DNA from 3 places in the Chryseobacterium geocarposphaerae genome. Region 1 is predicted to be linked to each of the others. Evidence: riboswitches for the same ligand, from Rfam matches in the RefSeq annotation. Region 1 holds a riboswitch; each other region holds the start of a gene.
The links. A riboswitch is a leader RNA that binds a small molecule or an ion and turns the genes downstream of it on or off. The one in region 1 is predicted to bind cobalamin.
Positions count from the first base shown of each region.

Region 2: linked by a shared signal. The riboswitch ahead of CLV73_RS07915 (acyl-CoA thioesterase) and the one ahead of metE (5-methyltetrahydropteroyltriglutamate--homocysteine S-methyltransferase) in region 1 are both predicted to bind cobalamin.
Region 3: linked by a shared signal. The riboswitch ahead of CLV73_RS08390 (TonB-dependent receptor plug domain-containing protein) and the one ahead of metE (5-methyltetrahydropteroyltriglutamate--homocysteine S-methyltransferase) in region 1 are both predicted to bind cobalamin.

Region 1 is NZ_PGFD01000001.1:1,141,482-1,152,094, reverse strand. Features, by position in the region: gene CLV73_RS05155 (efflux RND transporter permease subunit) at 1-348, shown strand, start outside; gene CLV73_RS05150 (hypothetical protein) at 647-1,243, opposite strand; gene CLV73_RS05145 (AraC family transcriptional regulator) at 1,379-2,272, shown strand; gene CLV73_RS05140 (Cof-type HAD-IIB family hydrolase) at 2,398-3,198, shown strand; gene CLV73_RS05135 (KTSC domain-containing protein) at 3,276-3,722, opposite strand; gene metE (5-methyltetrahydropteroyltriglutamate--homocysteine S-methyltransferase) at 4,408-6,723, opposite strand; cobalamin riboswitch at 7,115-7,298, opposite strand; gene CLV73_RS05125 (Lrp/AsnC family transcriptional regulator) at 7,453-7,914, shown strand; gene udk (uridine kinase) at 8,064-8,678, shown strand; gene CLV73_RS05115 (FtsB family cell division protein) at 8,681-9,037, shown strand; gene CLV73_RS05110 (methylmalonyl-CoA mutase family protein) at 9,189-10,340, shown strand; gene CLV73_RS05105 (GxxExxY protein) at 10,404-10,613, shown strand, end outside.
Region 2 is NZ_PGFD01000001.1:1,781,722-1,792,334, forward strand. Features, by position in the region: gene CLV73_RS07875 (uracil-DNA glycosylase) at 1-208, opposite strand, end outside; gene CLV73_RS07880 (GNAT family N-acetyltransferase) at 367-867, opposite strand; gene CLV73_RS07885 (endonuclease MutS2) at 927-3,074, shown strand; gene CLV73_RS07890 (YcxB family protein) at 3,081-3,572, shown strand; gene CLV73_RS07895 (T9SS type A sorting domain-containing protein) at 3,622-5,184, opposite strand; gene CLV73_RS07905 (ATP-binding cassette domain-containing protein) at 5,663-6,325, shown strand; gene CLV73_RS07910 (hypothetical protein) at 6,359-7,156, shown strand; cobalamin riboswitch at 7,202-7,382, shown strand; gene CLV73_RS07915 (acyl-CoA thioesterase) at 7,499-7,882, shown strand; gene CLV73_RS07920 (HD domain-containing protein) at 8,015-8,605, opposite strand; gene CLV73_RS07925 (PadR family transcriptional regulator) at 8,919-9,248, shown strand; gene CLV73_RS07930 (PspC domain-containing protein) at 9,260-10,613, shown strand, end outside.
Region 3 is NZ_PGFD01000001.1:1,885,169-1,895,781, forward strand. Features, by position in the region: gene CLV73_RS08370 (CCC motif membrane protein) at 1-20, opposite strand, end outside; gene CLV73_RS08375 (DUF2752 domain-containing protein) at 43-333, opposite strand; gene namA (NADPH dehydrogenase NamA) at 360-1,412, opposite strand; gene cdd (cytidine deaminase) at 1,515-1,997, shown strand; gene CLV73_RS18905 (hypothetical protein) at 2,043-2,213, opposite strand; cobalamin riboswitch at 2,279-2,455, shown strand; gene CLV73_RS08390 (TonB-dependent receptor plug domain-containing protein) at 2,486-4,315, shown strand; gene CLV73_RS08395 (hypothetical protein) at 4,331-5,395, shown strand; gene CLV73_RS08400 (CCA tRNA nucleotidyltransferase) at 5,547-6,968, opposite strand; gene CLV73_RS08405 (hypothetical protein) at 7,101-8,075, shown strand; gene CLV73_RS08410 (L-threonylcarbamoyladenylate synthase) at 8,110-8,658, opposite strand; gene tnpA (IS200/IS605 family transposase) at 8,868-9,293, opposite strand; gene CLV73_RS08420 (DinB family protein) at 9,418-9,921, opposite strand; gene CLV73_RS08425 (GNAT family N-acetyltransferase) at 9,992-10,438, opposite strand; gene CLV73_RS08430 (nuclear transport factor 2 family protein) at 10,444-10,613, opposite strand, start outside.

The DNA.
Region 1 (10,613 bases):
AAAGCAGCAGGATTCAATACTCATGATGCTTTGATCCAGGCAAACCACGCACGTCTTCGTCCGATCCTGATGACTACGATTGCGATGATCTTCGGTATGATCCCGATTGCGATTGCAAAAGGAGCAGGAGCGGAGATGAACAACGGATTGGCTTGGGTAATCATCGGTGGTTTGACATCGTCATTATTCCTTACACTGATCATTGTACCGGTAGTTTACTCTTTATTTGACTCTATTCTAAGAAGAATGGGTAAACATGAAAAAGTAGACTATGAAGCTGAAATGAAAGCTGACTATGTACACAGAGAACTAAGTGAAGACGGGTTTACTCCGAAGCACGTAGACTAAAAATATAACAACCTTAATTAACTTAAAAACCGTATCAGAAATGATACGGTTTTTTGTCAATATAATTTAGTAAAAATGGATTTAAATGTCCGTAAAGATTGAATAGAGATATGATATTATCCGCAGAAAAATGCTTACATTTTATTTTGCATGCTTTGGGACTAAATTAAATCAAAAGGATAACAAATAATAGAAAACGGCATTCTCAAAAAGAAAAAAAGCCAGATTTTCGATGATATTTTCAGGGAAAATCTGACTTTGAAATTAAACTATATAAAAATATTTATCAGAAGTTTTTTTACTTCAGACTGATTGTTTTATTAAACACTTTTCCGTTTTCTTCCACACTGATGATGTAGTTATCCGCAGTTTTCGGGTTTAAATCGAAAGTAATTTCCAGTTTACCGTCAATTGCCGGTTTTGTAGAGTTATAATATACATTACCGGACAAGTCAGATACAGAAATTTTTGCTGTATTTTTTAACTCAGATAGAACCAGTTTTACTTTATTTCCGTCTACCTGAAATTCCGGCTTGATAATTTCCGCAACAGGTTTTTTATCAATGATAACCTTTTTGTCTGCGCTTACCTTAATTTTATATTTTTCTATTTTTCGGTCAGATTCTAACAGTAAATAATAAATTCCTGCATCAAGGTCTTTAAAATTGTAAGACTTGATAACGTTCTTATCCGAATCTAAATCTTCAGAAAACAATTCACCATAAGTGTCGTTGTAAATAACTACAGATACATTTTTTGCATTGGATACTTCAAATCTTACAGTTTCTGCTTCTGTTTTTCCAAATGAAAGTGAAAAGTCCCTGTCTTTACTCATCATACTTGCTGAAATAGATAAAAAACCTATTAATAAAGCTGATCTAAATACTTTTTTCATACTATTTATTTTTTCATTTGTTAATACTGCAAATTTAGATGAGCTAGCAATGCCATTCTACCATACAATTTTCATATTTATGTACTATTTTAACCTTTAAATTAATTATTTGAATATTATTTGTTAATTTTGTGTATGAATTTTATCCCGAGTGTTATGAAGCATTCCCATCCCGCCTTTGAAGCCGTAAAACCTAATATAGGAAGCAGTTTTACGAGTTTAAAATTTCTGAAAAACGAAAATATTAAGTCTCATATTTGGCATTATCATCCTGAAATTGAGCTTATTTTCGTGTGTGGTGGTTCGGGAAAGAGGCAAATCGGGAGTAATATTTCTTATTTTTCAGACGGTGATCTGGTTTTAATGGGGAGCAATCTTCCGCACTGCGGAATGACCAATGAAAATACCAATAATGATTATGAAATGGTAATCCAGTTTAAACCCGATTTTTTAGGAGAAGAAATCTGGACTTTACCCGAAATGCAGAAAATTGCAGTTCTGCTGGAAAAGGCAAAAGCAGGGATTGTATTTTCTGAAAATATTAAAAAAGAAATAGGGCAGAAGATTGTAGAAATGCACGAGTCCTCTTCGCTGGATAAACTGATGAGGTTCCTGAAAATCCTGGAAGAACTGGCTTCTACCAATGAATACAGAATTTTAAATGCCGGAAAATATTACCTTCAGACCCAGGTGGAAGACAATGAGAGAATTAACCATATTTTCAATTTCGTGAAAGACCATTTTAAAGAACAGATTAGTCTGGAGCAGATTTCTGATCTTGCGAATATGAAAGTACCTTCTTTTTGCCGGTATTTTAAAAAGATCACCAACAAAACATTTACCCAGTTTGTGAATGAATACAGGATTACCCATTCATTAAAACTACTTGCAGAACAGCCTTTAAGCATTACTGACGTCTGTTTTGAATCCGGCTTTAATAATTTCAGTTACTTTAATAAAACATTTAAAGAATACACCGGGAAAAGTCCTTCACAATACAGAAAAGAATTTAATTATCTGATTGATTAGGAATTTCATATTAAAAAAAATTAAAATTAATAACCTAATGATAATAAAGACTGAACCTATCTTTAAGATTTTAAAGTCTATATTTGTATAAGGTTTGAGAAATAAAGAAGAAGAAAAAGAATTTTATGAAGGATATAAAGCTGATTGTAACCGATATGGACGGGACATTTCTGAATTCAAAATACGAAGTAAGTCCGGATTTTCCAGCGGTATATGAAGAACTGAAGAAACGCGATATTCTTTTCGTTCCTGCAAGCGGGAGACAGATGTCGGGAATTACCAAATATTTTGGAGAGATCCAAAGTGAAATAGGTTTTATTGCTGAAAACGGCGGTTATGTAGTGTATAAAAATGAAGAGATTTTTGCTGATAAGTTCAGCCAGGAATCCATTGCCGATATTATTCGTACAATAAGAGCAATTCCCGAAGCAAGAGCGGTTTTAAGTGCCAAAGAAAACTCGTATTATGAAAGTTCCGATGAGGTATTCGTAGAGTATTTTTCTAAATATTACATTCAGAATCAGAAAAAAGAAGACCTTACATTGGAAGTTGATGATTCGGTTTTTAAAATTGCAGTCTATCATCCGGTAAGTGCTGAAGAATTTCTATACCCGGCTTTGAAAAATTTTGAAGATGAAGATTTAGTAGTCGTAGTTTCGGGGAAAAACTGGCTGGATATTATGAATAAGCACACCAACAAAGGTAATGCCATTGAAAAGCTGCAGAAATCTTTAAATATCCTTCCGGAGCAGACAATGGCTTTCGGTGACTATCTGAACGATATTGAAATGCTTAAGAATGCTCATTATTCCTACGCTATGGAAAATGCCCATCCTTCGGTAAAAGAAGTAGCCAGGTTTGAAGCCTGTTCCAACGACCGGTTTGGAGTATTAGAAACCATAAAAACGTATCTGAACGGAATGTAAACGTTCTAAAAAAGATAAAGAAAAACCGTATCTCATTGAGGTACGGTTTTTCATTCTATACTGTTGATTGTTCAGAATTAGTCCTGCATAACTTCACCCGCTTTTCTGAAAACAAAATTTCCATAGATATGTCTTCTTGCAAAACGGCTTGGTGAATCTGAATTGATCATCTTAATATAGGTGTTTTTCGGAACACCCATGTATTCGTATGACACTCCATTCAGGTGAAGAACGGTAAGAATCGATTTTTCCAGATAAAAATCCTGGATATTGGATTTGGTAATCGTTTCTGTATATTCTTCTTTGTATTTTTCCTGCGTTTCCGGATTGATACTTACTAAAAAATGGTAAGCTTCAATCACAGATTTACTTTTTTCCTCAGCTTCCAGTTGTCCGGCTTCATCGTTGATGAATTTATCAGGATGCGTATCTTTCATCGCATTTCTGTAGATGGTTTTCAGCTCTTTTAAAGTTACATTCTGATCAACTCCCAAAAGTTTTCTGTGCTCGCCAATTTTTTTCATATCTTCTATCCCTTATTTTCGGGGTGCAAAATTAAGGAAATTAATTGGAAATTCTATAAGTTATTCATTATTAATGTAAAACAATTTTATTTAATATGTTTTTTTGTATCTTCTAATAATGCTTCAATGCTTTTAAACTCTGAACTTTCTGAATTATCTTCTTTTAGATTAAAGAGTTTATTTTTACTTGTTACCAGTGATCCAGAAATATATATTTTGGATATATATTTCGCTAAATAAGGAATTTGAAAATTATCAAAATATATTGTAATTTCAGTAATAATGCTTTTTTGAGGCTTTCCATCATACTTTTCGTAATGAGTTGATTCAGATTTTAAAACGCGAACTATTTTATTGTTTTTATTTGAGGTGATTTCAATGGAGAATCCTATTGAACCAATAGTTTTATTGTTTTTATTTCTAATTGATCCAGAACCTTCAATAAGTTTATTGGGTATTTTTTAGAATAAACATCAATACTATCCAAATACCTATAGCTTTTAAACTTTATTTGATTTTTTAAATCATTATTTAATTGTGCAGATAATGATGTTGATATTAAAAGAAACAAGAATAAAAGTCTCATTCTATTGTAATTAAGAAAGTTTGAAGTTTTTCGAATATAGTAAAAATTACTAGAACAGGAGCCCAAAAGGCTCCTGAAAAATAAATATCAATAAAAAAATCAAAACGTCTCCAAAGCAAACTCCTTACTAGCTTCCCTAGAAGCCTCCACCATCGCAATCAAAGCCTTTTCTGTTTCATCCCAATGACGGGTTTTCAAGCCGCAATCAGGATTAACCCAAAGTTGTTGCACAGGAATAACAGTTTGTGCTTTTTTCAACAGTTCAACCATTTCCTCTTTAGACGGAACTCTTGGTGAGTGAATATCATAAACTCCCGGTCCGATTTCATTAGGATATTTGAAATCTGCAAAAGCATTTAATAATTCCATCTGGCTTCTGGAACATTCTATCGTAATCACATCGGCATCCATATCAGCAATATTTTGGATAATATCATTAAATTCAGAATAACACATATGGGTATGAATTTGTGTTGCATCTTCCACGCCGCTTGCTGAAATTCTGAACGCTTCAACTGCCCATTTCAGATAATTCTGCCAGTCGGATGTTCTTAATGGAAGTCCTTCACGAATCGCAGGTTCATCAATCTGGATAATCCTGATTCCTGCTTTTTCCAGATCATTGACTTCATCTCGAATTGCTAAAGCGATCTGTTTGCAGGTCAGTGAACGAGGTTGGTCATCACGTACAAAAGACCATTGAAGAATCGTTACAGGTCCAGTTAGCATTCCTTTTACCCATTTTTTAGTTAAAGATTGAGCATATTCCGACCAATAAACAGTCATTGGATTCGGTCTGTATACATCTCCGAAAATCACCGGAGGTTTCACACAACGGCTTCCATAACTTTGAACCCAACCGTTTTGTGTAAACGCAAACCCAGCCAATTGTTCCCCGAAATATTCCACCATATCGTTTCTTTCGAATTCCCCGTGAACAAGCACATCGATTCCGATTTCTTCCTGCCAACGAATCGTTCTTTCGGTTTCCTGTTTTAGCAAAATATCATATTGTTCGGCATTCAGTTCCCCTTTCTTGAATTTGGCACGCCAGTTTCTCACCTCTTTTGTCTGTGGAAATGAACCGATGGTAGTTGTTGGAAATAAAGGAAGCTGCAGTACTTCCTGTTGTACTTCTTTTCTAACATTAAATGGATTGTTTCTTCGGGCATCACTTTCAGTAGTAACATCAATACGGTCTTTTACTTTTTGATTGTGAATTAATGGAGATGTTTTACGGTTTTCAATCGCTTTTTTATTTTCTGCTAAAATCTGCAACGTATTGTAATCCGGGTTTTCTGAAGCCAATTTCTTTAAATTGACAACTTCATACACTTTCTGTTTCGCAAAAGCCATCCATTGTTTGATTTCGGGAGATAAAGTTTCTTCATTTTTCTCTGAATCCAGATCGAAAGGAGAGTGTAACAAAGAACAGGACGGGGCGATGAAAACCCTTTCCGAACCAATTTTTTGAACAGCTTTTTTAATGAACTGTAAAGAATGCTGAAAATCATTTTTCCAGATGTTTCTGCCGTCTACAACACCCAAAGAAAGGCTTAAAGTATTGGGAATATTATTCAAAACTTCATCCAATTGTTCTGGACAACGAACCAGGTCAATGTGTAAAACATCGACAGGTAGGGAAGTGGCGAGTGAAAGATTGTCTTTTAAGCCGTCAAAATAAGTTGCGACAATAAATGTAAGCTTAGGGAACTGTTTTTTGATTTCAGCATACACAAACTGATAGACTTCTTTTGCTTTTTCAGTTAAATCTAATGCTAAAAATGGCTCATCAAACTGAATGTATTCCGCACCGTGACCCTCCAGCTCCTTTAAGATCTGAATATAAACAGGAAGTAAGTTTTGAGCTAAATCCAACTTATCAAAACCTTCTTCTTTCTCTTTTCCAAGCAGTAAATACGTTAATAAACCAATAATAACAGGTTTTGCATTGAATCCGGTCTGTTTCGCACGAATGAATTCTTCGATGATTTTATTGGAGAATAATTTAAATTCCTGGTTTTTCTGAAATTCAGGGACGATATAATGATAATTCGTATCAAACCATTTCGTCATTTCCATTGCGGTAATATCTAAGCCGTCTTTCTGGAAACCTCTTGCCATTGCAAAATAAACGTCCAGTTCGGGCTTTTTTAAAGCAATTTCCTGATAACGTTCAGGAATGGCTCCAACCGTTAAGGTCATATCCAAAACCTGATCGTAATACGAAAAATCATTACATGGGATAAGGTCAATTCCCGCTTCCTGCTGAAGTTTCCAATTACTTTGAGTAATGGTTTTTCCAACCTCTAGAAGGTCGTCTAAATTGATTTTACCTGCCCAATATTGTTCACAGGCTTTTTTGAGTTCTCTGTTGCTACCAATACGCGGATAGCCAAGAAGATGTGTTTGCATTTTCTTACAACTTTTAAATTAGACAATGATTTTAAAAGTTCTTCGGATGCTTCATAATGCTATTGCAGGGAAAAGTTTTGGGGAATTGGTAAGATATAGTGAAGACGTATTTTTCTTTTTAATGAAAAGAATTATAAGATTTTTATTTTTTGATGCAAAGTTTTAATTAAATTTTCTTGACGTCTTAAGTGAGCAGAGTAGAATCAATTTCATTGATTGTAAGAGCGGACGTTTTATCCATACGCTTCATCAGCGAAGAAGTCGCAATTCTTTGCTCCTTAAAAAATAAGAAGTCATCATAAAAAATCTTTGCGTTTAAAAAATCAAAATTTTAAACCCAATACGTTTCCAAAATATCATCTGTCTAACCAAAAACTCCAACCGCGAGAGCATTGTCAATTCGGAACAGGCAGGTCTCCTGACTTATAACGGTTATTGTCATCCTTCCCGTTTACACAGTGGATATGCGTGGACAAAAACTTTGATGTGTTACTTACAGTTGCGCGACAGCTCGTGATTTTCACACGATTCCCTATTAATTTACCTTAAGTAAAACCTTTTCCGTTTGATGAAGTATATTAAAGAACAAAATAGGATTCAAAGATATTGATTAAAGTATATTGATTGGATATATTGATTAAAATAAGATTTTTATTTCGATTTATGTATATTTGAAAGATTATTATTCTGTAAATTTGAGAATTGAACCCCCAAAAAGAATATTATTCTGTGGAAAGACTGGATGAAAAGGATCTTCAACTGCTGAGAATCCTTCAAAAAAATGCAAAACTAACCGTAAAAGAGCTCGCGAAAGAAGTAAACCTATCTGCTTCCCCTGTTTTTGAACGGATGAAAAGACTGGAGCAGGAAGGATATATTAAACATTATGCTGCCATTCTGGAAGCGGAAAAATTGAATCGTGGTTTTACCGTTTTTTGTCAGGTAAAACTGAAAATCCATGATCGTTCTGTCGGAAATCGATTTGTTGAAGATATTTTACAGATTGATGAAGTCGCAGAATGCTATAATATTTCCGGAGATTTTGATTTTTTACTGAAAGTTCAGGTAAGAGATATGAAGCACTATCAGGATTTTGTTTTTAATAAATTAGGCTCTGTAGATTCTATCGGAAGTACACACAGTACGTTTGTGATGGCAGAGGTGAAAAATATTCATGGGGTGAATATTTAATTTTGAATATTGCTAATTCTTATTAATATCTGATAACTTTAAAATTATGCATTAGTTTTCATCTGTTTGAAATTTTAGATTCTCATTTATTTTATTTGCATTCATCTAAAATAGTATATTTGTAAAAACTATAAAGAAACAAAAAAAGAATGCTTGTAATAGGAATTGCAGGAGGTACAGGATCCGGCAAAACTACGGTTGTTGATAAGATCATTCAGCAGCTTGATATCGAAGGAATGAATATCCTTTCACAGGATAATTACTATCATGATAATCATAATCTTACATTAACGGAAAGAGAAGCTTTAAATTATGATCATCCTAAATCCATCGATTTTGATTTGTTGATAAAACATGTGAAAGCTTTAAAAAACAATGAGCCGATCGAACAGCCAATCTATAGTTTTGTAACACACGGAAGAACCGGAGATCATGTGACTGTAGAGCCTAAAAATGTATTGGTTGTAGAAGGAATTTTGGTACTTACGAACAAAGAATTACTAAAAGAATTTGATTTAAAAGTATTTGTTCATGCAGATTCTGATGAAAGACTGATCAGAAGGATCAGGAGAGATACTCAGGAAAGAGGAAGAGACCTGAATGAAGTACTGCACCGTTATCAGACAACATTGAAACCGATGCACCAGGAATTTATTGAGCCTTCAAAAAATGAAGCAGATCTTATTATCCCGAATATGAAGCAAAATTCCGTGGCGATTGATTTTTTAACTACTGTTATTAAAAATTCGTTGAGAAAACATTAGAAATGAAAGAAAACAAACTTATTAAAGACATCCAGCCTAAGTCTGAAACTTTTAAGCTTATTCAAAAATATGTTTTGAATAAATATACGCTTACCATTTGTTTGTTTCTGGTGTGGATGATTTTCTTTGATAAAACTTCGTTTTTGGTAATTAATGAACTGAATGGGGAAATTAACAAATACGAAGACCAGCTTCAATATTATAAAACCGAATACGAAAAAAATGACGCGTTTTATAAAAAACTGATGAATAATAAATCTGAAAAAGAAAAATACGCAAGAGAAAATTATTTTATGAAAAAACCGAATGAAGAGATCTTTATTTTGGTCGTAGATAGTACGAATATTGCGAAAAAATAATTTAAGAAGTGAATGGTGAATGAACAATTCGCTTTGCTTGTCAATTTTTCAATCTAAAAATCTAATAAAAAGAATGTCAGAATGTGTCAATTCATAATTCACTCGTAAAACAAAATTGATGATTGACAATTCACAAAATAATCCATAACCAATGTCAAATACAACCTGGGAAAATCTAGTAAAAAAACAGCTTAAAACAGAAGATATTTATTCCGTTCTTACCAAGGACAATTTGGAAGGGATCCAAGTGAAACCTTACTATGATTCGGTACAAAAACCGTTGGTAAACCTGCCAAAAATAGAAGAAAGTACTCATTTGGTGGCAAGGTACCACGAAAGTCTAGAGGAAGATGTTTTTGCCTTTATTTTGGATCAAAATGTAGAAAATCTGGAACAGAAAACAATTTTTGTTAATAATGTTGATTTGGCGGGACATATCAGTCCAAAAGAAGAAGATCAGTATTTTTCTTTAATTGATGTATTTGATGAAAAAGAAGCTGTGATTAATGATCAGCTGGTAAAAGAATTGTTGGCAAAAGAATTTAAAAGAAATATTTGTGTAGATATTTCTCTTCATCAAAATGCCGGAGCAGCAATTTATCAGCAATTGGGGATTGCTTTGGCAAAGACAAAGGAACTGGTTGAAGTATATGGACCTGAAATCCTAAATAAACTGATTTTCAGAATCGCTACAGGAGGAAATTATTTCTTTGAAATGGCAAAACTGAGAGCTTTTAAAATGGTTTTCAATCAGTTGTCAAAAGAATATGGCTTGGACGAAATTCCTTACATTTTCGCAGAAACTTCTTTGAGAAATAAAGCAGTTTCGGATAATGAAAATAACCTGATCCGTTCTACGCTGGAATTGGCTTCTGCAATGATCGGTGGAGCAGATGCAGTTTTCAGCAATAATTATCTGGTTGACCGAAGTACGGAAAATTCAGAAGAAATTTCTTTCAAACAACAAATTGTTTTAGCTTACGAAAGTATCATCAATGTCTTTGAAGATGCCGCAAACGGAAGTTATTACGTGGAAGATATTACACAGCAAATCGCTGAAAAGTCATGGGCTTTATTTGTAGAAATTGAAGAGGCAGGAGGTTATTTGGAGCTTTTAAAACAAGGTATCATTCAAAAGAAGATCTATAATCATGCTGTGGAAGAACAAAGATGGGTAGAAGAAGGTAAAATAAAACTGATTGGAGTCAATTTATACCCGAAATTAGAGGTTAAAAAGACAGTTGAGGAATTATATAACGAAACAAGTATTAAAGCTGTTCGTTGGGCTGAAATGTTTGAGTAATTTTGTTCCCACAGATTTCACAAATAGCACAGATTTTAGCTTAGCTAAATAAATTTTCTACAAATGAATGAAAATGAAATTAGTTTTTATATCAGAAAATCTATATTTTCTGTTTACAACGAACTTGGGCCTGGTTTATTAGAAAAAGTTTATGAAAAGGTATTGGTTCATGAGTTAGAAAGTAATGGTTTAAGTGTGAAAACCCAGGTTCATATTCCAATTGAATATAAAGGGATTGTGATAGATACAAGTTTTATTGCTGATATTATTGTA
Region 2 (10,613 bases), 640 kb from region 1:
AACCATTCGCCTGATAATCATTATGATAAGGATCCTGCCCGATAATCACCACTTCAATATCCTCAAAAGGTGTAATTTCCAACGCTCTGAAAATCTGGTTTTTTGGCGGAAAAACTTTTGTCGTTGCGTATTCTTGTTTTACCTTTTCCCAAAGATTTTTGAAGTATTCTGTTTTTTTTATTGGGGCTAATATTTCTGTCCAGGTCATTTTTTAATTTGAAAATTTGAGAATGAATTAATTTGAAAATTCAAATCTATCCGCTTGTCATTCTGAATGAAACAAAGTGGAATGAAGAATCTCTCATCAGACACCAAATTTAACAATAAAAATTTAGATTCTTCCTTCGTCAGAATGACAGACGGGTCTTATTTCTTCAAGCTAAACACCAAATTGTCCGGAAAACCCTCATCTTCCCTCCCCTCTTCCAACACAAAATCATATTTTAAAAGAAGACCTTTAGAATTTTCATTGAATTTATTGGTCATAGCAACCATCTCCTGCAAATATAAATCATCAAAAGCAAAATCTACTACAGCTTTCAAGGCTTCTGACATTATTCCCTGTCTGTGATAATCGGGCAATAGTTCGTAACCGACCTCAGCAACTTTCCGATCTTCAGAAAAGTTATACAGGCAAATGGTTCCAATTAAATTCGACTGATCTTTAAACGAAATACCCCAATAAAATGATTGATTATCTTTAGTTCTTTCTTTAATGGTTAAAATAAACTGAAGCGCATCATAATTATTTTTCGGAGAATTTCTCTGCACATATTGATTGATGACTTCATTACTTCGTATTTTAAAAATATCCTCAACGTGATTTTCGTTGATTTCTTTTAACTGTAATCGTTCTGTTTCAATCATAAATTTTGTAAATATCTCAAATATACATAATAATCACATTTTCTCACTAAATTTGCATTGTGTATATAAATAAAGAAGATTTAAACGAATTAGAATTTCCGCAATTGCTCGCGGAAATTTCTTCCTTTGCGTATTCTCCGAAAACAAGAGAAAAAATTCTTCAACTTCGTCCGATGGAAATAGACGAGGCAGAACTCTCTTTGAAAAAAACTTCCGAATATTTATCAAGTTTTGAGAGTTCGAATGCGATTCCGTTTGATGAATATGAAGATATTGAAAGTGAGTTGAAACTCATGCTGATTGAAAATTACCGTCTGGAAAACAGCGCTTTCATCAAAATCAAAACCATCACGGAACAAATCGGGAAACTGCAGAAGTTTTTTCCAACCATGCCGGAAACCTTTCCTACTTTAATTCAGAATGTTTCTGTGTTGGAATTCAAAAAAGAAATTATTGATAAAGTTGATAAAGTTTTTAACCGTTTTGGTGAAGTAAAAAGTGAAGCTTCACCCATTTTAAAAGCTTTGAGAGCTGAAATACAGGTTGCCAAAAAAGCAATTCAGGAAAATTTCAATAAAGCTTTATTCAACTACGGACAGAGTGACTTTTTGGATGATATTCGCGAAACGATCATTGATGATCAGAGAGTATTGGCGGTAAAATCTGCCTATAAGAAAAGAGTTGCGGGAAGAGTTTTAGGACTTTCAAAAACGGGTTCTATCACCTACATGCAGCCGGATTCTGTAGTAAAACATCATTTTAAGCTTAAAGAAAGCGAGGAAGAAGAGAAAAAGGAAATCGACAAAATCCTTAGGAAATTAACAGCCGAGCTGGCGGAATTCCAACCTCAGCTTTGGAGATACCAGAAGTATATTTTCGATCTTGATTTAACAAGGGCTAAAGCTAAATTTGCTGAACTCATCAACGGAGTTTTACCGAAAATCAACCGTCATAAAACCCTACGATTACGAGAAGCTTTCCATCCTTTGTTATTTTTAAGAAACAAAGCGGAAAATAAGACCATTTTCCCTCAAACCCTGACTTTAACGGACCATAACAGAATTATCTGTATTTCCGGACCGAATGCGGGAGGAAAATCTATTACCTTAAAAACTGTAGGACTGCTTCAATTGATGATCCAGAGTGGAATTCTGGTTCCGACTCACCCGAAATCCGAAATGTTTTTCTTTGATAAGATCATGACGGATATTGGGGATAACCAATCCATTGAAAATCATCTTTCGACGTATTCATCAAGACTGAAGAAAATGTCGGGGATCATTCGTGAAGCGGATGCCAATACCCTTTTATTGATTGACGAGTTTGGAACAGGCTCCGATCCTGAATTGGGTGGCGCTTTAGCGGAAAGCTTTCTGGAATTCTTCTATGATAAAAAGAGTTTTGCAATCATTACAACCCACTACACCAACATCAAACTGGTTGTGGAGCAGCTTCCGAATGCTCAGAATGCAGCGATGCTGTTTAATGAAGAAACACTGGAACCGATGTATAAACTTGAAGTAGGACAAGCGGGAAGCTCATTTACTTTTGAGGTAGCGGAAAAGAATAAAATTCCAAGATTTATCATCCATTCTGCAAAGAAAAAAGTAGAACATGATATTGTGAATCTGGACAAAACGATCGTAAAGCTTCAGCAGGAAAAGTTTGAAGTTGAAAAATTAAAGTCTGATCTTGCGGAAAGAAAAGAATCTGTAGAAGACAAACGTGACAACCTGCAAAAACTGAATGAACAGCTTCAGCAGAAGTTGTACAATTTCCAGAAATTATATGAGGAAGAACACCGTAAACTACAATTCGGAAATAAGATTGAAACATTTATTGACAGCTATACGAAAGGGAAATCTAGAAAAGATGTGGTGAAGGATTTCGTAAAGCTTCTGGAGCAGGAGAAATTCAGGAAACTAGGTACAGACAAGGATGAAAGCAAGAAACTTCAGGTGGTGAAAAGAAAAATCACGCAACAGCTGAAGAAAGAAGAAGTGATCGAAAAAATTGCCGAAACCAACGAAAAGCTGGAAGAAAAACGCAAAACCGACCGTGCACTCTGGATGAAAGTAGGGCAACGAGTACGTATTTCAGGAAGTACAAGCGTAGGAACGATTGAAAAGATCTCCAGAAACAAGGTAATTGTGAATTACGGAACCTTCAAGACGACGATTGACGCAGATGAACTGGAAAGGATCTAATGAGAAATGATAACGGTAAATACGCATATCACTTTTAAAGATTTCCTGATGTTCAATGTGAAAAATTCATTAACAAGGATTCTTGTTTTTCCATTATTAGCTTTGATCTTTTTCGTGGTAAAGCAATTGATGGAAGAAAGTGAAGAAAGAGATATTTTAAGCTCTGCTTCGATATGGTTTCTTTTTGTATTTGTTTTTATTGTTATCCGTTCGTATTTCCGTTTAAAAAATGCTTTTTATTCCAACAAGAAAATTCAGGAAAATATTTCTTATACATTTACTGATGAAAATGTTCTGAACAAAGGAGAGACTTTTGAAGGAGAATTCGGCTGGGATACCGTTTATAAGGTTAAGGAAAACAAAGAATGGTTTTTAATTTACCAAACTGCTCATGTGATGAATATGGTTCCGAAGAAATATTTCAAAAAGGATCAGATTTCAGGGCTTAGAAACACCATCCGAAATAATCATGTGAAAGCCAAGCTTAGAAACGATTAAAAATCAAATCCAACATAAAAATAGAGCGTCATAATTGACGCTCTATTTTTTATTTTTTGATGAATTTTAATTTCATAGAATTTTCTTTGTCTTTTATCTGAATAAAATAAACTCCTTTTAGCAAATGGCTTACATTTATTGTTTTATTTTTAATTTTTCCTTCAGTTAATTTTTGCCCGGCTGCATTGTAAATTTCAAAACTTGAGTCGGAGGTAATTCCTGAAATATTTAGAATGTCAGCAACAGGATTGGGAAAAATGCTAAATCTTTCGAATTCGGTTTCATTCGTTGACAAAACTTCAGGTCCTAATTTAACCACCCAGAAATCCGGATAGGTTGGAATTCCATAATGAAGAGAGACATCACCGTCGTTAGAATATGAATATCCCGTCATGATAAAGCCTCCATCGGATGTCTGGCTCATTGACTGTCCGAAATCACCTAAACTGCCACCCATTGATTTTTGCCAGATTACATTTCCGTTATTATTAATTTTTACAATCCAAAAGTTTGCTGAACCTGCAGGATTTCCTGCTGCATCTCCATCATCCGATGAAGAATATCCGGCAAATACATATCCTCCATCCGACATTTCTTTAATAAAAGTAGCAACATCATTACCTGTTCCTCCTTTAGATTTCTTCCATATAATATTGCCATTTCCGTCCAGCTTGATGATCCAGGCATCATTAGTAAATAAATTTCCGTAGTGATCATGTACAAGACCATTCCCCGACCTTGAAAGTCCGGCAACCATATATCCCCCGTCTGATGTTTGTATTACAGATTGTGCATTATCGGTACCACTTCCCCCGAATGTTTTCTGCCATTGTAAATTCCCTGTACTATCCAGTTTTAACACCCAATAGTCATATTCACCATAGAGTTGCGTTACATCGCCACTGTTAGAATCTGTAGCTCCTGCAACAATGTATCCGCCATCAGAAGTTTGTTTGGCATCAAAAGCCAGTTCTGAATTATAACCACCAAATGATTTTTGCCATTGAATATTACCCGTATTGTTAATTTTTACCATCCAGAGATCTGTATTATTATAAGGCAAATGACCAACAGCATCCCCATCTGTAGAAGATGACTCACCTGCCACGATATAGCCTCCGTCTGAAGTTTGCTTGATTGAATATGCTACATCCTCACCATTTCCACCAATTGCCTTTTCCCATTGAATATTTCCGTTAATATCTAACTTAACAATCCAAAAATCAGAATAAACACTTCCGTGATATCCGGTGACATCACCGTCATTTGAGTCTGTTCTTCCGGCAACAATATAACCTCCATCTGAAGACTGCTGTATAGAATAAGGATAATCATAACCACTTCCCCCTAATGATTTCTGCCACTGAATATTTCCACTGTTATCCAATTTCACTACCCAATAATCACCTCCTCCGTGATTTCCTGTCACATTACCGTCCGTTGAAGGAGAATAGCCCGCTACAACAGAGCCTCCATCTGTAGTTTGACATACTGAAGTTCCCTGATCCCAATTGCTTCCTCCAAGGGTTTTCTGCCATTGAATAGCAGGAGCTGTTTGCGCTGTTATTACAAGTGAAAGCATGAATGCCAAAAGTGAAAATATATTTTTCATTGTTTATGAGTTATGAAAAGTAATTTAGAGAACTTACTTTTCTTCATGATTAATTATGGTCAAAAATAAGTTTTTTACAACAAAATAAATAATTTGAAACGGATGAGAATCAGAGTTTGAAAAATTTAAGTAAATAGTTTCAAAGCAAAAAGTATTGTTTCTATGAAATATCTAATTTATATATTTGAATGATAAAAATCAAAAATGGTCAAAAGTCTAAAGATTTTATGGATTTTCTATTTTAAATTGTTAATTCCTGCTGTCCTATTTTCTTTGCTCATAAATACACAGCTTGGTTTCACGGCCGGTAATTTCGGATTATGCTTTCTTCTCTTTTTACCGGCGTTCCATTTTTTGATATATGAATTAAGGTTAAAAGATGAATATTACTTTTATGCTAATTTCGGATTCTCAAGATTATTGCTTTGGGGGATTACAGTTATAGTAAGTCTAATTATAAATATAGGTTGCCAATTTTATGAGTAAACTACATATAGACAGTCTGATAAAATCTTTTAACGGAAAGACAATCTTAAGAGACATTTATCTTGGTTGTGAAACAGGGAAAATCGCAGGAATTTTAGGAAGAAATGGCTCCGGGAAATCTACTTTACTCAAAATAATTTTCGGAACAATGAAAGGAGATCATCAATATATAAGAGTTGATGATAAAGTTCTCCAAAATCAGTGGGACAGAAAAAATAAGATTGCCTATTTGCCACAACATTTTTTCCTTCCAAAAGGTATTAATATTAAAAATTTGATTCCAATTTTCTGCAATAAAGAAAACTCAGAAAAGCTAACTGAGTTGGATTTAATAAAACCCTTATTGAATGAGACTTCAAGAAATCTTTCCGGAGGTGAGAAGAAAATTGTTGAAGCCTTACTGATTATTTTCTCCGAGTCAAAATTCATTTTACTGGATGAGCCCTTCAACGGACTTTCTCCGAAAATGACAAGCGAAGTGCAAAAACTCATCAAAGAGCAATCCAAAGAGAAAGGAATAATCATTTCAGATCACCGATATCAGGAAGTATTGGATATTTCGGATGAAATTTATCTGCTTTCCGATTCTCATTTAAAATCCATTAAAGATTTAAAAGAATTGCAACGCTATAATTATCTCCCGAAAAACATTTAATTTATATATTTGAACTATCAAAAAATTTTCAAGATGATTTCTCTGAACAAAGCATTTTATATATCTATTTTCAGTCTTTTTTCTTTGGCTTCTGTAAAGGCTCAGAATAAAGTTCCTTTCGGAGTGGTAAAAGCAGAAGAAGGCTATGCAATGGTGCGTGTTCATAAAGATGATTATCGGAAAATCGTTGATAAAATCCGTATGAAAACCGGTGATGTGTTTGTCTATGTAAAACCTGCTCCGGGAGAAACAGAATGGATCTGGATCAAATATCCTGAAAAAGATGATACAGACAAACCTTTCGTAAGATACGACAGCATTACCAAGGAAGGGATGGTAAATAAAAACCGTATTGTTTTTGTAGACCAGTTACCTAAATTTACCCCTTCTAAATCTAAAAACGGGAAATCTTTAATTTTCACAGACGATACCAATCCTAAAATACCCGGAAACCAAAGAACCAAAGTTATTATTGACATTTACCCTTCTTATGCTCACATTAAGAAACAGGAAAAAGATGCTGAAGGAAATATCATTAAAATTGACAAACAGAAAACCTGGGGAATCGGTAAAGAGCTTCCAGAAGGAATGACTGAAATAAAGTCTATCCGTGTACAGCAACCGGGAAGAGGCTCCGTTTTTGTAAGGGATGCCATAAAAAACCTGTTTCAGCCTACGATGGATTTTGATAATGTAGGAGTCACCGCTTTAGATCAGGATCATATCTTCTTATATATGATTAATGGTTCCGGAGAAAACCGTTATGTCACCTTCTGGTCTATCAAACAGGGAGCGGCAATTAGTCAGATTATTTACAAAAACCCGGAATAATCTCTTAATTATTCTTATTTTTGCCTTCGAAAAAGTTTAACGACTTTATTCATCATAGAAATTGGTTCTGCTTAGCTGCTGATTAATAGGGAATCGTGTGAAAATCACGAACTGTCGCGCAACTGTAAGTAACTGAAGTCTTTATAAAATATTCCACTGTGCTACCGCATGGGAAGGAAATAGAGATGTTACAAGTCAGGAGACCTGCCTTTTTCTTTAAACAAAAAACTTTCGCGATCTGAAGTTTATTGATCTGATGGATTTTAACAGGTATATTTTATGTCCCTGCTATTCTTCTGTTATTTTAATCTATTTCATTTCGCCTTAATTTAATAATGAAATATGACTACAGAAGAAAGAATTGAAGCATCAGAAACCCGAATTTTCAAAGCAGTTTTCCCTAACACAACCAATCATTACGATACGCTTTTCGGAGGTACAGCGATGCAGCTCATGGATGAAGTGGCTTTTATTGCAGCTACACGATTTGCAAGAAAACGTGTGGTAACGGTAAGCAGTGATAAAATTGATTTTAAAAGATCTATTCCCGCAGGAACGATCGTAGAACTAATCGGAAAAGTTTCCCATGTCGGAAAAACAAGTATGAAAGTCAATGTTGAAATCTATACGGAACAGATGTATTCCTATGAAAGAGAAAGAGCTATTGTAGGGGATTTTACTTTTGTAGCCATAGATGAATTTAAGAAACCAATCTCAATATTATAAAAAAGGTTGCGGCGACCTGCGGTCGCCGCAACCCTATATTTTCAGCATGTTTATTATGAGTTTCGGCGGGCAAAGCCCGCCGAAACTTTTTATTTACCTTCCTTCATTGTGGACTAAAACTTATTTTACAAATTACCTCAACACCTTTTCAGATTCAAGGCTAAGGTTCAATAAATGATGGAAAGCCTCTCCCATTTCATCGGAAGCTCTTACGATGGCATTCTCCAACATATTTCTGATTTGTTTTTCCGTTACTCCGGCTTCTGTCCAGCTTTTTCCCGAAGTATGGGAATTCAGGATGAAAGGCATGATTCTGTCGATGGCACAAGCAAAAATGGCATCCGGAGTTTTTTCTTCCTCAAATTCAAGCCACAAATTAAAGAATTCCGTACGCAAAGGTTCATCTAAAATCCCGAAGATCTTTTGGGCAGAAAGTTTTTCTCTTTCAAATTTCCCTACCATAGCAGCTTCATCAAATAAAAATGTATCTCCTGCTTCAATCTCTACCAGATCATGAATGGAAAGCATTCTTATTACTCTCAATAAATCAATATCTGCCCTGTTTTTCGCGTAAGGAAAAAGAATCTGAGCTAAAATAATTATTTGCCAGGAATGTTCTGCCGTATTTTCTCTTCTGGTATCATCCGCATTATAGTTTCTTCTTTGTACATTTTTCAGGGCATCTACCGCCAGGATAAAATCAATCTCCTTCTGTATTTTCATTCTTTATTGTTATTTACATGATCATATTTTGAATTCATTTATAAAATGTCGATCAAAATTTCTGACCTAAAAATACGAAAATTTAAAATTTTTGGAAAATTTTAAGGCTTAAATAAAACTAAGATGAAAATCAACAAAAATTTATTTTACTGATTATCAATATTTTAAATAATAAAATTAAAAAATTACACTACTTTGTATTGCATAATACCATTTTATTTACATATCTTTGTAATGTAAAATCGAAATAGGATCAACTAGCTAGGTTCCGAACTTCGAAAATTATATAACTAATTAACAAAACTTATTAAAGATGAATACTGAAAATACCAAAGCGCAAATGCGAAAAGGAATTCTGGAATTCTGTATTTTAAGTCTCATCAATCATCGTGAAATGTATGTTTCCGACCTAATAGATGAACTGAAAAAAGGAAAACTGGATGTAGTAGAAGGAACACTCTACCCTCTTTTAACAAGATTAAAAAACGGCGAGTTCCTTTCATACAGATGGGAAGAATCTACAGGAGGACCTCCGAGAAAATATTACCAGATCACCGAAAAAGGTAAATTATTTTTAGATGAACTTCAAAATACCTGGAACGAACTAACAGATTCCGTAAACCAAATCACTCAAAAAAATTAAAAAACAAAGCTATGAACAAGACACTCTCAATAGGACTCGCAGGTTTTTCTTTTACCATAGAAGAACACGCATATATAAAGCTTAGCGATTACCTGAATGCACTGAGAAGCTCGCTGGATGCTTCGGAAGCTGATGAGGTAATGCATGACATAGAAATCAGAATGGTAGAAATCTTCAGAGATTCTTTAGGAAAACGTGAAGTAATTAATGATACTGATGTAGAAAAAGTAATTGCTCAGATCGGATCTCCAGAAAAAATCGAAGAACAGGAAGAAGCTTATTATTCTGAAAAAAACACAAAAAAAACATACTCTTCAGGAACTGAATATACGGATAAAAAACAATTGTTCCGTGACCCTGAAAGACAAAAAATAGCAGGTGTTTGTGCAGGTTTGGCTCATTATGTAGGAATGGACATTACAGCAATGAGAGCGATCTGGTTAGGGATTTTCATCTTAGGGATTTTCACAGCAGCCGTTTCATCAACCCTTGTTTTCCTACTTTACGTAATCCTTTGGGCGGTATTACCAAAAGCAGAGACAGCAGCAGATTTCCTGAAAATGAAGGGAAAGCCTATGAACTTCGACAATCTTAAGAATGAGTCTAATAAATTGGTACAATTTGCCAACGAATCTACTCAGAGGGTCGGAGAAATCTATAACGAGAACAAACCTTATATCAATAACGCAGGAAGTGGACTTTGGAATGTATTCCGTTATATCTTAGGTGGAATCTTCGCATTCATGTCCTTATCTTGTTTAATCGGAGTATTTGTAGTATTCGGCTTCATGGGAGCAGACAGCGACTTCCCTCCTGTCAGCGAAATGAATTTCTATTTTGACAATGACAGTATGAAATACATCATCATGGCATTGATCACCTTAGGAAGCTTGATTCCTGCAATGATCTTCGGATTATTAAGCATTAAATTAATTTCTCCTAAAACGAAATTAAGAAACACGGGATGGGTAATCGGAGCATTATTCCTTGCATTGATCTCTTTAGGCACTTATTTCGGAGTTAGCATGGCAAGACAGGAAATGTTCCTGAAAGGTCATAAGGAAGACACGGAAGAAGTTGCTATCAACACACAATCTGACAGTATTTATGTAGATGTAAAGCAAGTGACTATTCCTCAAAATTTCAAAGGGTACGATAACGATCTTTATTCCGATAAAATCTCTGTATTCAAAAAAGACTGGATCCATGTGGATGTAACAAGAAAAGCAGATATCAAAACTCCATATTTGATTATTAAAAAAGAAGCTAAAGGATATAATCTTCCATTAAATGTAAGTGTTCCGGTAGAGGTGATCAATAACAGAATCGTTCTTCCCAACTTTGTAAAATATCCTTATGAACACA
Region 3 (10,613 bases), 740 kb from region 1:
GGTAATTTTTGTTGATTCATAGTTAAAATTTTAATGTTTGTGTTATATATAAATAAAAAAATGTTTATAAAAATAAGCAACCACCATGATTACTGAATTAATAATTGCTAAAGAAATAATTGCAGTGCCATAATTTCTTTTCTTATCAATAAAATTTACCCCAACCACGCACAAAAAAAGTAATAAAGTGTACACAGCCGGGAACATATGAAAAGCATCAGCAAACCGACCTTCAAAAACCATTACGATTGCTCTCTGAGCACCACAACCAAAACATTCTATTCCCAGAAATTTTTTGCTTGGGCAAGGCAACATAAAGTCTTCGATTTTCATATTTAATTTATTTTGACGGCTCTAAATTAAGAAGAAATTTTTGCCCTCAAATACTGATGTGGAAAAAAAGATTCTTCATTCATTTCAAACGAACCTTGTACTGCAATATAAGGATTCCTAAGAATTTCCCTTGCTACGAATATAAGGTCAGCGTCTCCTTTCTGCAGAATTTCTTCAGCCTGTTTTACTTTCTTAATCAGTCCTACTGCTCCTGTTTTTACTTCCGCTTTGTTTTTAACTTCAGAAGACAAGGGAACCTGATAACCATCAAAAACAGTAATTTTTGCTCCGTGAATATTTCCCCCACTGGAAACATCAATCAGATCTACACTATACGATTTTAGGATTTTTGCCAACTCTACACTATCTTCAATATTCCAGCCGTTTTCAGCATATTCTGTTCCTGAAATTCTGACAAAAAGAGCTACATTTTCATTTAATTCCTCATTTACGGCTTCTACAATTTCAAGTAAAAACCGAACCCTGTTTTCAAAGCTTCCCCCATATTCATCTGTTCTGATATTAGAAAGTGGTGATAAGAACTGGTGGACTAAATATCCATGAGCCCCATGAATTTCAACAATGTCAAAACCTGCTTTCACAGCTCTTCTTGCCGCATTTTTAAAATTCTGAACCTGTTCTTTAATTTCATCCACTGTCAAAACATGAGGAATTCTTTCAGTAGGATGATAAGGAATAGGACTTGGAGCTACGGTTTCCCAACCTTCTTCCACCGGAATCTGAATATTATTCCAGGTAGAGCCTTTTCTCCCTGCATGAGCAAGCTGGATTCCTATTTTACTTTCAGAATTCTGATGCACAAAATCAACGATTTTCTGAAGTTTTTCGGCCTGCTCATCATTCCAGATTCCCATACAGTGATTCGTAATTCTTCCCCGAGGTTCTACTCCGGTTGCTTCCACCATAATAAGTCCTGTTCCTCCTTGTGCACGACTTCCGTAATGCACAAAATGAAAATCATTAGCCAATCCGTTTTCGCAAGAATACATACACATTGGAGACATTACCCAACGATTCTTCAATTCCACATTTCTAAATTGTATTGGTGAATATAACATTGTTTATTTTTTAAGTTTTAAAATTACAAATTTAGTCTAGTAAAAATGTATTGCCTACGTTACGAAAAAGGATTAATTTTATCCCCCTTTTTTAAAGAAGACATGAGAAAAGATATACATATTGGTTATGAGCATTTCAAAAACAGCAATGAGCTGAGTGAAATCGAACAGGCGCTTTTTGAAAAAGCCAAGTCGGCAAGAGAGAAAGCTTATGCTCCTTATTCGGATTTTTTTGTGGGATGTGCCATACTTTTGGAGAATGGAGATATCTTTTCGGGAAGCAATCAGGAAAACGCAGCGTTTCCTTCGGGGCTTTGTGCGGAAAGAACAACGCTTTACTGGGTTGCCGCAAATTTTCCTAATGAAAAAATTAAAAAAATCTTTATTGTAGGAGGTCCTAAAGAATTTTCTGAAAACAACCCACCTATTCCACCTTGCGGATCATGCCGACAAAGTATCATAGAATATGAAACCAAGCAAAATGAAAATATTGAACTTTATTTTGCCAATTTAAACGAAGAAACCATCAAAGTACATTCTATAAAAGATCTTCTTCCTTTTTCTTTTGACGGAACTTATTTATAGGCCTTTTAAACATTTTTTTGAACAGCTAATTCCTTCACATTACTTCTAATTTGGAGCTATTTCCTGCTTTCCGTTACAATCTTTTTTTTCAAAAAGGATTTCCACTGCAATCAGGGCTAGGAAATTGTGACTATGAAAAGAAAAACCCGTACTACAGAACCACCCCGTCGAAAATTCTTTGAATTTTCGCCACCTCTCCAAAGGAGGGGAATTCATTGTGAATATTTTTATCTTCGATTTTTATAGCTTTTCATCTTTTTTGCATTTTTGATGAATAAGTTTATCTTTGCAAAAATTTTGGTTTCCAATTATTTGGAATGAAAAGGGAATTGGGTGAAAATCCTAAACTGTCCCCGCAACTGTAGATCGCATTAGAAAATTTCTACGAGAAACCACTGTGAAAACGGGAAGGTGTAGAAAGCGAAAGTCAGGAGACCTGCCAAAATATAATCAAATAAACATTGCTTTCGGAGGAAAAGTAAAAGAAAATGGATATTAAAAGATCTTTAGTACTGCTTTTTGCGTCTTACGGTTGTTTTCTTTTTGCACAAGAGAAAACGATTGATACTATTTATGTCTTCGACAGCCAGATGAATAAGGTAAAACTTTTCCATAAAGTCAATACCCTTAAAGCTGAAGACGTCGAAAAAAATTCTACCAATCTTTCCGAAACATTACGTTTTCAGTCTCCCGTTTATATTAAAGAAAATGGCCGAGGTGCGGTTTCTTCGCCTTCATTCAGGGGAACAACAGCGCAACAGACTGCTTTTGTATGGAACGGAATCAACATAAACTCTATGTTTTTAGGACAAGGAGATATCAACAATATTTCTTTATCCGGGTTTGAACAAATGGATATTAAGGCAGGCGGCGGAAGTGTAATATATGGAAGCGGTGCCATTGGAGGAAGCATACACTTAAACAACATTTTGGATTTTAATAAAGGGATTCATGCCTCATTATTTTCTGAAGCAGGATCTTTTGATACGTATAATAACTTTGCAAGGGTTTCTTTTAGTAATGATAAATTAAGCTTTAAAGTTTCCGGAAATTATTCAATCAGCCAAAATGATTATGAAGTTGAAGAAGTAAATTACAGGAACAGAAACGGACAATATAATAACTCAAATATCAATATTGCCGTTGCTTATAAAATTGCACCTCATCATCAAATTTCCTGGATCTCGGAGTTTTTTAACGGAAATCAGCACTACCCTGTTTTTTTTGCAGATATTCAGACCAAAACAAAATATGAGACTCAAAATATCCGAAGCCTGATTGCCTGGGACTGGAATACTTCCAGATTTACCAATGCCTTTAAAGCGGCTTATACAGAGGAAAACTTTCAATATTTCAATAATATCGACCAACCAAAATCCAGTGGCGGAACAGGAAAAAATTATATCTTAAAAAATGATCTTAATTATTTTCTTTCATCCAAATGGAACTTAAATCTCATCACAGAGTTTCAGGTAAATGACGGTGAAGGCTATCAGTCAGGGATCAAAAAAGTCAGCAGAAATATCGGCTCCGTTTCAGGGTTAGTCCGTTATTTTGCTACTAAAGATCTTCGTTTTGAAGGTGGAATAAAAAAAGATTTTGTTGAAAACATTAGTTCACCTGTTTTATTTTCTCTTTCAGGAAACTGGAAGGCTCTGAAATGGTATGAGACCAGCCTTAATATCTCCAGAAATTTCAGATATCCAACATTTAATGATTTGTACTGGTACCCCGGAGGAAATGAAAATTTGAAGCCTGAAACGTCTTATCAGTTTGAATTAAGAAATCAGTTTAAAATTTCAGATATAAAATTATCTGTAACTCCGTACTATATGAAAATCTACGATATGATACAGTGGCTTCCGTCTTCACTGGGAAATCATTCTCCTGTGAATACCGATGAAGTGGAATCTTATGGTCTGGAATCTCAGATTGAATATGCGAAAAAGTTTGGCAATCATGCCCTGAAAGGAAACCTGGGATATTCTTACAGCAAGTCCGTCAATATGGAAACGCATAAACAGCAAATGTATGTTCCGCTTCATAAATTCTTTGGAAATATTGATTATCAGTATCAATTCTTAAGAGTATATGTTCAGGGAATGTTCAACGGACTTACCTATACAGATACCGATGAAAAAAGAAGCGCCGCTATTGATCCTTATTTTGTGATGAATGCAGGAGTTTCCGGAACAGTTTTGAAGAACTACACTTTAGGATTTAAAGTGAATAATATTTTCAATCAGGTTTATCAATCGACCGCATATTATTATATGCCACAAAGACATTACAGCATTAACCTTACTATTAATTTTTAAATAAATAATTATATAATGAATATCAGAAAAATTTTACCTCTGGCTTTAGTATCAACATTTCTTTTCAACATAGCTTGTAGCAGTGATGATGAGATTATCGAAACACAACCAAAAGGCGCTTATCAGGAAGGAATCTTCATCAGTAATGAAGGAGGCTTCACTACTCCGACTGCCGAAGTTTCTTTTACAAGTAATGACCTGTCCACTGTAGGAAATAAAATTTATTCTGCTAACAATAACGGAGAGGTTTTAGGAAATGTTTTACAGACAATAGGCTTCAACGGAGATTACGCTTATTTGGTATCAAACGTTCCGAATAAAATAGATATCGTTAACAGATATACTTTCAAAAAACAGGCAACCGTAACATCTAATCTGGATGGCGCAAGATATATTGCTTTTTCGGGAAATCAGTATTATGTTACCAACAACAACTTTAGCAATTCTATTAAACTGAATGTTTACAGCACAGACAATAATTCTTTTGTAAAAAGCATTAGCTTTAGCAGAGCTGCAGAAAAAGTAGTGGAAGCCAATGGAAATATCGTTGTACAAACAGACGGAATTACCTATGATGCCAATTATAATGAATTGCCGACAGGATATACTGTTACCATCGTAAAGCCTTCTACAAATACAGTTGACAAAACAGTTACCTTACCAAGCAACGGAATTATCAGAGACCTGGTTTCTTATAATGGTGATGCTTATGCTCTGGCTTCAGACAACACCAATTCTTATATCTATAAAATCAATTCAGCTTCAGGGGCTTTTACGACCACTACACTTACAGGAATTCCTAAAGTACAGAGATTAAAAATAGAATCTAATAAATTCTATTTTGTAAACAGTACCAACAAAATTTATTCGATGGACATCAACTCCACTACAGCTCCAACTGCTCCACTTTTAACTGCACCTGGCTATCTGTATGGTTTCAATGTAATTGACGGCAGAATTTATACTTCTGATGCAAGTTTCACAGCAGACAGCAAAGTATATGTTTACAGTGCAAGTAACGGATCTCTAATTAAGTCTTTTAATACAGGAATCGGAACAAACGGTTTCTATAAAAATTAATATTCCGCTCACTAAGCGAATAACAAACTTTTTATTTTTATATTATGTTGTCCGGGCGGTTTCTTCGAAACCGCCCGGATTTTGTTTGTATAATAAAAAAGTAACAGATTAATAAAATCCTTTGCTTTATAATTTATTTCAAAACTTATTTTTAGGCTAAAGTCAATCCCAGCTTCTCTGCTTCAGCAATTACAAAATTGCGGGCCTCTTCACTGTCATTCCCGATTTCGCCTTCAAGAATGGCTTCTTTTACTTTTTCCTTTAAAATACCGATTTCGCGACCGGGTTTCAGATTAAACATTTCCATAATTTCTTCCCCTGAAATAGGCGGCTGGAAATTTCTCACCTGATCTTTTTCCTCCACTTCTTTGATCTTCACCGCAACATATTCAAAATTTTTCTTGAATTTCTCCTGTTTTTTAGAATTTTTTGTAGTGATATCGGCTTTACAAAGTGTGAATAAATCTTCAAGATCTTCTCCGGCATCAAACAATAATCTTCTCAGGGCAGAATCTGAAGCATCATCTGTAATTAATGCGATCGGGCGCGATGATAGTTTTACCATTTTCTGAACATACTTCATATCAGGTCCTAAAGGCAATTTCAGTCTCTGAAATAACGTTTTCACCATTTTTGAACCTAAAAACTCATGTCCGTGGAAAGTCCAGCCTGTTCCTTCAACGAATTTTTTGGTCGGAGCTTTTCCTATATCATGAAGCAATGCCGACCAACGCAGCCACAGATTATCTGTATTTTCAGAAATGTTATCAACAACTTCTAACGTATGATAAAAATTATCTTTATGAGTCTGTCCTTCCACTTCTTCTACTCCTTTCAGATCTATCAATTCAGGAATAATTAATTTCATTAAGCCCGTTTGCTCCATTAATTTTAATCCAGTGGAAGGCTTTTGGGAAAGCATGATTTTGTTGAACTCAACCATAATTCTTTCCATAGAAACAATCTTGATCCTTTCTGCTTCCTGCTTAATGGCTTCCAAAGATTTCTCTTCAATATGAAACTGTAATGTTGATGCAAAACGAATCGCCCTCATCATTCTCAAAGGATCATCAGAATAGGTTTGAGCAGGTTCTAAGGGAGTTCTTAAAATCCCTTTTTCTAAATCATTAATTCCGTTAAAAGGATCTATCAGTGCTCCGAAATTGTCTTTATTTAAGGAAATCGCCATTGCGTTCACCGTGAAATCTCTTCTCTTCTGATCGTCTTCAATAGTCCCTCCTTCCACTTCCGGTTTACGGCTGTTTTCAGTATAGCTTTCCTTTCTTGCTCCTACAAATTCCAGCTCAAGATCTTTATATTTGATCATTGCCGTTCCGTAGGTTTTAAAAACAGAAACTTTCATTTTAGGATCAATTTCCTTTCCTACATTCTGAGCGAGTTCAATACCGCTTTGTTCTGTCACAAAATCAATATCCGTTGAAGCTTTTCTTTTCATCAGTAAATCCCGGACATAACCTCCAACAACATATACAGACTGGTTATTTCTGTCTGCAACCTCAGAAATTATTTTGAAAAGCTTTAAATTTTGATTTTGATTTAAATTGATTGTCATTATTAAGGATATAGGATTTCAGATATTAAAATGAAATTTTTTGCAAAGATAACAATTAGATTAATCTTTTAGCAATTACAAAATCGTTTATAAATTTTACTTAACTTTATACAATTACTAATACCTAAGGCCATGAAAAAACTATTCTTACTTATTTTGCTGTATTCTTTTTCGATTCTTTCCTCTCAGGCTAAAAATGTTCATTATACAGATTTTATCGATTTTACCGACAATTCGGGAGTAAAATATAATGTAATGATGGTTACTGATGAGCATAATGATAACGACAGACGTGCAGATGCTACAATAAGAGTTCTTTATACCACCGAAGGAAATGAACACTTAATAGAATTCTATTCCGACTGCTACGCAGAAAAATTGAAAAACGGGAATACAAAAATTTCTTTTATCCCTGTAAAAAACAGCAAAGTGCAGATCATCAAGGGAAAAGATGTGAGCTACAGTCCCGATACTTTTGTTTATGAGGTTGACCCAAAAACAAGTAAAATAACAGGAACACAATCTGATCAAAACAGTACAAATCTTACACCGATTATTCACAGAAATGCATCACTGCAGACACAGGACAGGATAGATGAAATCGACAGGTTTTATTTCCGAACAGAGCCTATGTACAGCCTTCTTAAAGATTTCTATAATAAAAAGCTTGAAGTCGCGGAGAAGCCCTATTATGACGTAGTAGGCTGGTTTGGAAGCGACGGAATTGCATATCAGGCATTTATTATTTCTTATCTTAAAGAGAAAGGAAACCTGGATTCTGTAGTTAGGGTACGTTACGAAAAAAACGGTCAGATTAATATTGTACAATTTGATACCCTATCTGAAGTTATCCTACAAAAGGATGATACAGTCAGTATTTCCATAAAACCCAAAAATAAAACGGTAAAGAATATAAAAGGAAATTCTAGCTATGATCCCGATAGCTTTTCCTACACTTTGGACGTTAACGATGAGTTTATAAGCGGAAAACAGTATGATGACAATTCTTCGGCAGACCTTTCTTATATTAAAGTAACTAATAACAAGGAATTTGCGCTGAAATTCTATTCAGAAAATGACGAAATCTACCAGAAATATTTCAAATAATCCAATAAAAAAACGCTGTTAAACAGCGTTTTTTTTATTCTCTCAAAACTTTTATCCTATTATCGCTCCAGATTTTTATTACCGAAGAACCGGAATATTTTGAAACTTTCTCTCTTTCTTCTTCCACCGCATAATCCACAAGACTGATGATTTCCGGAGAAATATCTGAAAATTTCAATGGGCTTTTATCACCACTGAAGTTGGCAGAGGTTGAAACCAACGGTTTATTTAATTTGGTAATTAATTTCTTACAAAAATCATTCTTCACCAAACGAATTCCTATGCTTCCATCTTCAGCCAGTAATTCCTTAGGTAAACCACGTGGATTTTCATAAACGATTGTTACCGGTTTTTCACTCAAGTCAATAATTTCCCAAGCCATTTCGGGAACATCTACCAATTCCTGCAATCTCTTTTCAGATTCCACCAAAATAATCATGGATTTATTCTTTTCACGCTTTTTGATGTCAAAAATCTTGTTGACCGCTTCTATATTCGTGGCATCACAACCTATTCCCCAAATTGTATCTGTTGGGTAAAGGATTGTTCCACCGGATCTTAATATTTCTATGATGTTTTCCATTAATAATTAAGTTTTAAGTTGACTAAAGCCAGCAATATGTATTTAATCTTGAACAAACAGGTTAAAACTTCTTCTTCTTGATTTTTCCAGTCGTAAATTTACAAATCTTTGTGCAAAATCCATTTGAAATCATGGTATGTATTCAATAGGAATGGACTTTAGTCCATTTTACAAAAAATCATAAAATCAAATTTGGCTTTAGCCAAAACCTATTTAAAATTATATTTCTCAATAAATTCCTGATACTCCTCTGTAAATGGTTTCTTACTATGATGGGTTTCTTGATTTTTAATATACTGCCTAACTGATTCAACCATAGATTCAGAAACAGAAACTGCAAAATATTCATCCTGCCAAGCAAATTTTTCTTTCGTCAATTGATTTTTATTTATCCAATGCGAAGATTCTCCTTTCAATAATTGAACAACTTTTTCAATATTTTGATTTGAGCTGAGAGAAATTAAACAGTGACAATGATCCGAATAACCATTAACAATATCTAGAAAAATTCCTTTTTCAGTCGCATTTTCTTTAATATGTTTCCAAACTTTTATTTTTAATTCTGAAGTATTGAAATAAGGTATTCTATTTTTTGTCGAGAAAACGACATGAATATAAATTTTAATAAATGGCATTTGTGTTGTTTTGCCAAAAATATAAAATTCTTTCTTAGTTTGGCTAAAGCCATATTGATTGTATTAAAATTGGAAACGGGCTAAAGCCCGTTCCTATTGATAAAAATTAAGTTTAATTTTTGCATCACAAATTAGGCAAATATCTTTCCTCAATAATATTCAGGTGATGGTAATTGTGTCCGATAATCAGTTTACCGATGGTTTCTACGGAAATCTGATTTCCGTTAGCCGTTCCTATATTATTTAGAACTGACGGATCCAATGTTTCCAGTAAAATTTGTGAAGATTTTCTAACAGTTTTATATTCTTCCAGTAAAGACTCCAAGCTTCTTCCATTAGCAAAAGACTGATCGGCATACAATTCTTCATCAAAACCCGGTAATTCATTTTTATCACCTCTTGAGAATGCTAAAATTCTGTATTGAAAAACTCTTTCTGTATCTGATAAATGCAAAAGCAACTCTTTCAGAGTCCATTTTCCGTCTGCATAAGCAAAAAGCGATTGCTCCTCCGTAAGATTTGAAAAAATTTCAACTGTTTTTTCTCCCGATTTTTTTAATTCTCCCAACCAGTCTTCGGATGGAATATTGTCTAAATATCTTTGTACGTATTTTTGAAAATCAGTCATTTTTTAGTTATAAGTTATTAATTATGAGTTATAAGCAGCCAAAATTAACGATTGACATTTGACATTTATATTACTTATTTGTCCATTCGTAGAAATTCACCTCATCATAAATTTCGAATCCGCAAGATGGGTATAGTTTATTTCCGATATCATTGGTTTTTCCTGTTTCAAGAAGAATCCCCGCAGCATCAGTTAATTTTGCAAGCTCTTTAGCATTGTCTATCAATTCTTTTGAAAAGCCTTTGCCACGATAATTTTCATCGACATATAAATCATTCAGCAGCCAATACCGTTTCATTCTTGTTGATGAAAACAATGGATATAGCTGGACAAAGCCAACTAACATCCCTTCACTTTCAGCAACAAAAATTTCAGAATCTTTGGTTTGAATTCTTTCAGTTAAAAAATTTTTAGCTGCCGGGATATCCGAATCTTTATGGTAAAAAATCCTGTACTGGTCAAACAATTCAGCCAATTGTTGCAAATCCTGAATTGTAGCTTTTCTGGTGTTTTTCATATTAATTATAAATGATGATCGTAGCTCAGCACGCGTTTCATTTTCCAGTTCTTTCCGTCCAAAATCCAGAGAATGGTAAATTTAGCCCGGCTTCCTTTATTCCATTTTCCCTGATAAAGTTCAGCAAAATCATGTTCTCCTTCCTGGATAAAAGCATACAACGTGTTATTGCTAT